One region of the Hydrogenophaga electricum genome, then DNA from elsewhere that is predicted to be linked to it. Evidence: riboswitches for the same ligand, from Rfam matches in the RefSeq annotation. Region 1 holds a riboswitch; the other holds the start of a gene.

Evidence for each region. Region 1 has a riboswitch for cobalamin ahead of QQK43_RS10385 (acyl-CoA thioesterase). Riboswitches for the same ligand answer to the same signal wherever they lie in the genome.
Region 2: linked by a shared signal. The riboswitch ahead of QQK43_RS12420 (TonB-dependent receptor domain-containing protein) and the one ahead of QQK43_RS10385 (acyl-CoA thioesterase) in region 1 are both predicted to bind cobalamin.

The regions. Positions count from the first base shown of each region.
Region 1 is NZ_BSPB01000013.1:91,273-94,668, reverse strand. Features, by position in the region: gene QQK43_RS10400 (cytochrome ubiquinol oxidase subunit I) at 1-3, shown strand, start outside; gene cydB (cytochrome d ubiquinol oxidase subunit II) at 37-1,191, shown strand; gene cydX (cytochrome bd-I oxidase subunit CydX) at 1,220-1,339, shown strand; cobalamin riboswitch at 1,383-1,589, shown strand; gene QQK43_RS10385 (acyl-CoA thioesterase) at 1,751-2,530, shown strand; gene QQK43_RS10380 (hypothetical protein) at 2,535-3,008, shown strand; gene QQK43_RS10375 (GTP cyclohydrolase II) at 3,161-3,396, shown strand, end outside.
Region 2 is NZ_BSPB01000018.1:64,098-67,493, forward strand. Features, by position in the region: gene QQK43_RS12400 (sulfite exporter TauE/SafE family protein) at 1-588, opposite strand, end outside; RNA gene ssrS (6S RNA) at 637-817, opposite strand; gene QQK43_RS12410 (cell division protein ZapA) at 893-1,267, opposite strand; gene QQK43_RS12415 (DUF904 domain-containing protein) at 1,264-1,497, opposite strand; cobalamin riboswitch at 1,551-1,795, shown strand; gene QQK43_RS12420 (TonB-dependent receptor domain-containing protein) at 1,874-3,396, shown strand, end outside.

The DNA.
Region 1 (3,396 bases):
TGACCGCCCCACCCACGCTCACTGCGGAGAAATTCCATGATTCTTCATACCCTTCTGGACTACGACGTCCTGCGTGTCATCTGGTGGCTGCTGCTCGGTGTGCTGCTGATCGGCTTTGCCGTCACCGACGGCTTCGACCTCGGGGTCGGTGCGCTGCTGCCCTTCGTCGCCCGCACCGATCTGGAGCGGCGTGTCGTCATCAACACCATCGGCCCGGTGTGGGAAGGCAACCAGGTGTGGCTGGTGCTCGGCGGCGGCGCGATCTTCGCGGCCTGGCCCCACATCTACGCCATGTCTTTCTCGGGCTTCTACCTCGCCATGTTTGCGGCGCTGTTCGCGCTCATCCTGCGGCCGGTGGGCTTCAAGTACCGCAGCAAGCGCGAAAGCGCGACCTGGCGCAGCGCCTGGGACTGGGCGCTGTTCGTCGGCGGCTTCGTGCCGGCGCTGATCTTCGGCGTGGCCATCGGCAACGTGCTGCAGGGCGTGCCGTTCCGCTTCACCGACGACATGCGGATGATCTACGAAGGCACGTTCTTCGGCCTGCTCAACCCGTATGCGGTGCTGTGCGGTCTGGTGTCGGTGACGATGCTGGTCATGCACGGCGGCGCCTGGCTGACGCTCAAGACCGAAGGCACCGTGGCCGAGCGGGCACGCCGCTTCGCCTCGCTGGCGGCCCTGGGCACCCTGGTGCTGTACGCGCTGGCCGGGTGGCTGCTGTGGGCCTTCGTGGCCGGCTACCAGTTGAGCAGCCCGCACCTGGCCAATGGCCCGTCCAATCCGCTGCTCAAGACCGTGACCGCCGGCGTGGCGGGCGCCTGGTTCAGCAACTACCAGCAGCACCCCTGGACCCTGCTGGCTCCGGCGCTGGGCTTTGCCGGCACGCTGGCGGCGCTGCTGGGTCTGCGCGCGCGCTGGGAAGGCCTCACGGTGGTGTTCAGCGGGCTGGGCATCGCCGGCATCATCCTGAGCGTGGGCGCGTCGATGTTCCCCTTCATCGTGCCTTCGTCGATCGACCTGCGCTCGGCGCTGATGGTCTGGGACGCTTCGTCGAGCCACAAGACCCTGTTCATCATGCTGGTGTGCGCGGTGATCTTCGTGCCGCTGATCCTGGCTTACACGAGCTGGGTGTACCGCGTCATGTGGGGCAAGGTGCGCACCCGCGACATCACCCATGGCGACCACGCCTACTGATTCCACCAGACCCTGAAAGGACATCCTCATGTGGTACTTCGCCTGGATCCTCGGCCTGTTGCTGGCCGCCGCTTTTGCCGTGCTCAACGCCATGTGGTACGAACTGATCGACGACGAGGCCGCGAAAAAGCGCGCGCCGCAGCGCTGACCGACCCCCGGGGCCGGCCCGCCCGGCGGCACAGGGCGGCCGTATACTGCGCCGGCCCCGCGGTTTCTTGCCCCACCGCAAGAATGAAAAGGGAACGACAGAACGGTTGATCACCAACCCAGTCTGTGGCTGCCCCCGCAACTGTGATCGGCGAGTCCGCTGCCCTCCACGCCACTGGCTTCGTGCCGGGAAGGCTGGCAGCGGATGACGACCCGAGAGCCAGGAGACCTGCCACGGGGCGGTGTGTGTGTCTGTGCCTGGGCGGGGTGTCCCGGAGCGGGACCGTTCCGCGTGGCAAACCCTTGTCTACCGCTGCCGTGGCGCTCCGTGCCGCGGGCATCCGGGCGGGCTCGCGCGCGGAGGCCGTCTTGCGATCGGTGTGCGCTTCGCCTCCTTCAACGGAGGTCTGTCTTGTCCGAATCTGTCGTTTTCCCGGCGCCCGCATCCGCGGCGGCGCTGCCCACCCCCCTGGTCGTGGTCGACCTGGTGTGGCCCGACCAATCCAACCACCACGGCACGCTGTTCGGCGGTGCGGCGCTGGCCATGCTCGACCGCCTGGCGTTCATCATGGGCAGCAAGGCGCTGCGCGGCGCGGTGGTCACCGCCGCCGTGGGGCGCCTGGACTTCGCGTCGCCCGCGCCGGCCGGTTTTGCGGTCGAATGCCAGGCCCGCGTGCTGCAGCGCGGCCGCCGGTCGGCCACCGTGGAAGCCAGTCTGACGGCCGAAGACCTGCTCAGCGGCGAGCGGGTGCACTGCCTGCGCGGCGAATTCGTGATGGTGCGCCAGGCCGGGACCGAACCGGCCACCGCCATCGCGCCGGAGGCGGCGGACGGTCCGGCCGATGGCGCCTCGCCGGCGGGCTGGGCACGGGTGGCCGAAATCGTGTTCCCGGGCCATGCCAACCACCGTGGCGTGCTGCACGGCGGGCCGGCCATGGCCTGGATGGCCAAGGCCGGGTTCGTTGCGGCCACGCGGCAGGTGCGGCGCAGCGTGGTGATGGCCGCGAGCGAACGCATGGACTTCGTCGCCCCCGCCGTCGTTGGCGATGTGGTCGAGGTCACGGCGCGCGTGACGGGCACCGGCCAGCGTTCGGTGCGGGTGCAGGTCGAGCTCTGGGCCGAGTCGCCGGTCACCGGGGCGCGCCACCGCTGCACATCGGCGGAGCTGGTCTATGTGGCGGTCGACGCTTGAGCTCGTGCCGCTGTCAGCGGAGGACCGCCGCGCGCTGGCGGTGCACCTGCTGGCCCTGGACACCGACGACCGGTACGCCCGCTTCGGTTGCACGCTGGGCGACGCCGCGCTGCGGAACTGGGTGCGCGGCATTTCCTGGCCGGCCCAGCGCTGGTGGGGCTGGCGCCGGCGAACCGGAGCAGGCCTGCTGGCCGCCCTGCAACTGGTGCCCACGGCCGAACCCGGGGCCTGGGAGCTGGCGCTGAGCGTGCAGCGGCCCGTGCGCCGCCTCGGGCTCGGCACGGCCTTGCTGTCGGCCGCGGTCTGCCGGGCCGACACCGAACTGCACTGCCTGCTGGGCCACCACGGGCATGGGGCACTGGTGGCGATGGGGCGGCGGCTGGGGTATGGCGTGCAGCTGTCCGGACAGCCGCCCCGTGTCCGCCTGCAGGTGGGTACCCGGGGGGCGCCAGGGGAAGCTGAAATGGGGCAGGGCTGAAACGGTCGCTCCGCGCAAGGTGCACCGCATTGGGGCAAATCCGCTGTCGACGTGTGGCATGGTTTTTGTTACGGTTTTGACCAGTTGGTCCAAAAAACCGGCTCATACCGGCACCCCGTGTCCCCCTGCGCCTTTTTCTGAGGAGGCCTTTCATGTCTGAAGACGCCGCTCCCGCCGTGGCCCCGGCCGCGCTGCCGCCATCGGCCCAGTCGCCGCACCCGCGCCACATCCGGCTCACCTCGCATTCGGGCGGCTTCGGCGCCCTGCCCATCCGGTGGGGCGCGGTGACGGCGCGCGAGCGCGGGCCGCTGGTGGGCACCACCACCAACCGCGCGCACCGCAACGTGATCGGCACGCACAGTGGCAGCTACAGCGTCTACCGGGCGCT
Region 2 (3,396 bases), on a different contig from region 1:
GACGTTGGCCACTGCGATCGGAAAGCCCAGCGCGGCGCTGGTGGCCACGGCGTTGTGGATGGCCACGTTGCACCAGGTCATGTAGGGCACGCTCAGAAAGCCACCGCCCGCACCCACCAGGCCCGAGAGCAGCCCGATGGCGGCGCCGGCGCCGGTCTGCCCGGCGGGGCCGGGCAGGGCCCGCGACGGGCGTGGTTTGCGGTCCACCAGCATCTGTGTGGCCGAGAAGCCGACGAACACCGCGAACAGCAAGGCCAGCGTGCTGCCCTTGAGCACGGCGAACACGCCCAGACTGGCGATGGCGCCACCGATCACGATGCCCGGTGCAAGCTGGCGCACGATGTCCCAGCGCACCGCGCCCTTGCGGTGGTGGGCCCGGACGCTGGAGATCGAGGTGAACATGATGGTGGCCATCGAGGTGGCAATGGCCATCTTGACAGCCAGGTCCGGCGCCACGCCCCGGGCGCCGAGGATGTGGGTGATGAAGGGCACCATCAGCATGCCGCCGCCGATGCCCAGCAGCCCGGCGAGGAAGCCGGCGGCGAGGCCCAGTGCGGCCAGTTCCAGGATCAGCAGGGGGTCGAGCATAGGGCGGCGCACAAAAGACATGCGGCCCAGAGGGCCGCATGAAAAAAGAAGGTGTCTGCAAGTGCCACCGGACCGTCATCCTGAACCGGGGGTTCAGGTGGGCGAGGGCAGCGGGGCTTCGGGTTCATCTGACGCGAGACGCTCGCACCAGCCACGCAATGTACCAAGCCCGGGCTCAAAGAGCATTGGTTCAAGGAAATATAAAGCCCGGCATGCACCGCAGACAACGCCATTGTAGGCCGGTTGCCTGCCTCGCGGCGCTGTCCCGGAGCCACCGCCGGTCCGGGGCGCCGCGAAAGCGCGATCAGAGCAACTGGCCGTCCTGACCCAGGGTGTGGTCGATGCGCCGGGCCAGGTCGTCGAGCCGGGCCAGCGATGCGGTGTCCCACGACTCGGCCGGTGCGGCCGCCGCCATGGCCGGAGGCAGCGGGGTCGGGTGGGCCGTGGCTTCGAGGGCCTGGGTTTCCTTCTGGGCCAGCTCGAAAGCCAGGTTCAGCGAGGCGAGCACGGCGATGCGATCGCGCGCCTTGACCTTGCCGGCGTCGCGGATGCGGCACATCGCGGTGTCGACCCGTTCCACGGCTTCGAGCAGGGCCTGTTCGCCACCGGCGGGGCAGGCCAGCAGGTAGCTCTGGCCCATGATCTGCACCTCGATCTGCTTGGTCGCGGGCTTGTTCATTCGCGTTCCTTGGCGGGGGCCGCATCGGCCGGGTCGAGCGGCAGGCGTTCGAGCAGGGCCTCGATGCGTCCGCGCGCGGCGCTCAGGCGCGAGCGCAGCGAGTCGCGCTCAGCCTGCAGGGTCTGCACCTGTTCGGTCAGCAGCGCGTTGGTGCGCTGCAGTTCTTCATGGCGCAGCAGCAGGCGTTCCACCCGCTCGGCGATCTGGTCAATGGGATTGAGGTCGGCCATGCATGGTTACCACGAGTTGCCGGGACATTGTAGGGTTGTGGCAGGGCGGGGCCAATTACAATGGCGGTGTTGGTGCTCGCGGTGTGGGTCTCACGCCGCAGTTCAACGGGAAGCAGGAGGGAAAGCCCATGCCGGGTGGACCTAACCTGCGCTGCCCCCGCAACGGTAAGCAGACGGGCCTTCGTTTTCAGCGCAGGCCCCGCTTCCATCAACAGCCACTGGACGTCATCGACGTCTGGGAAGGCTTTTGGAGGTTGTTTCTGTCAGCCCGGATACCGGCCAACGAGGTGGTGGTGCGCGCGCATGCGGGCTCCGCCGTATCGCCCATGCGCTGTCGGGGAAGATGGCGAGGGCAGCTTCATCGCCATTCTTTTTCATGTCTACCCACGCTTCCCGTGCACGCTTGGCCGTGCTGCCGCTGGCCTGTGCGGCCGCCTGCGCTTCCTTTGCCTCCCTGGCCCAGACCACGCTGCCCACCGTGGTGGTGTCGGCCACCCGCTCCGAGCAGCCCATCACCGACGTGGTGGCCGATGTGTCCATCGTCGATCGCGACGCCATCGAGCGCAGCGGGGTGAGCTCGGTGGCCGAGGTGCTGGCGCGCGTCCCTGGCGTCACGATCAACCAGAACGGCGGGCCGGCCGCTTCCACGAGCCTGTACCTGCGCGGCGGGGAGACCCGCTTCACGGCGGTGTTCATCGACGGTGTGCGTGTCGACTCCCAGGCCACCGGCGGTGCGAGCTGGAACGCCATCCCGCTGTCCCAGGTCGAGCGCATCGAGGTGCTGCGCGGGCCGGCTGCCGCCGTGTACGGCTCCGACGCGATGGCCGGTGTCGTGCAGATCTTCACGCGCGCCGGCGAGCAAGGCTTTTTCCCGTCGGTGCGGGTGGGTCTGGGCTCGCACGGCACGCGCGAGGCCCAGGTGTCCTTGCGCGGTGGGGAAGGGGCTTTCGACTACGCGCTGGGTCTGGGCACCGAGCGCAGCGACGGCTTCAATGCCCGTCCGCAAGGCAATCCCGACGATGACGGCTACCGCAACGAATCGTTCTCCGGTCGTCTGGGCTGGAAGCTGGCCCCGGGCCAGCGCCTGGAACTGACCTGGCTGGACAACCGCCAGAAGGCGGACTACGACGGCTTCGTGCCCGGGGTGGACGACCAGTCCCGCAGCCATCTGCGGACCCTGGGCCTGAACTGGGACGGCCGCTGGAGCGATGCCTGGCGCACCCGCGTCAGCGTCAGCCGGGGCACCGACCGCTACGAAACCACGCCCTCGCCCTACCTGAGCGAAACCCGCGTCGACACGCTGCTGCTGCGCAACGAGTGGAAAGCCGGGCCCGGCCTGCTGACCCTGGATGTCGAACGCCGCAAGGACAACCTGGAGAACGACAGCACCGTGCCCGCGGTGAGCGACCGCCACCTGGATGGCGTCGCCCTGGGCTACGGCCTGCGTTCCGGCGCCCACACCCTGCAGGTCAACGCACGGCGGGACGATGACAGCGAATTCGGTGCCGAAACCACCGGCTCGCTGGCCTACGGCTATGCGCTGAGCCCGCAATGGCAACTGACGGCATCCACCGGCACGGCCTTCCGCGTGCCGACGCTGTTCCAGCGCTTCAGCCTCTACGGCACGCCGGACCTCAAGGCCGAAACCTCGCGCAGCGCCGAAGCCGGCCTGCGCTGGCAGGACGGCACCCGCCATGCGGGGCTGGTGCTCTACCGCAGCCGGGTCAAGGACCTGATCAACTACGTGGCCGGCCCGGGCAACTGCCTCAACGGCGTGGGCGATTGGGCCGGTTGCTACGGCAACACCGGGCGTGCGCAGTACCACGGCGCTACGCTCAGTGGCGGCTTGCGCGTGGGCATGGTGAACCTGGGGGGCTCGCTCGACCTGATGCGGCCGAA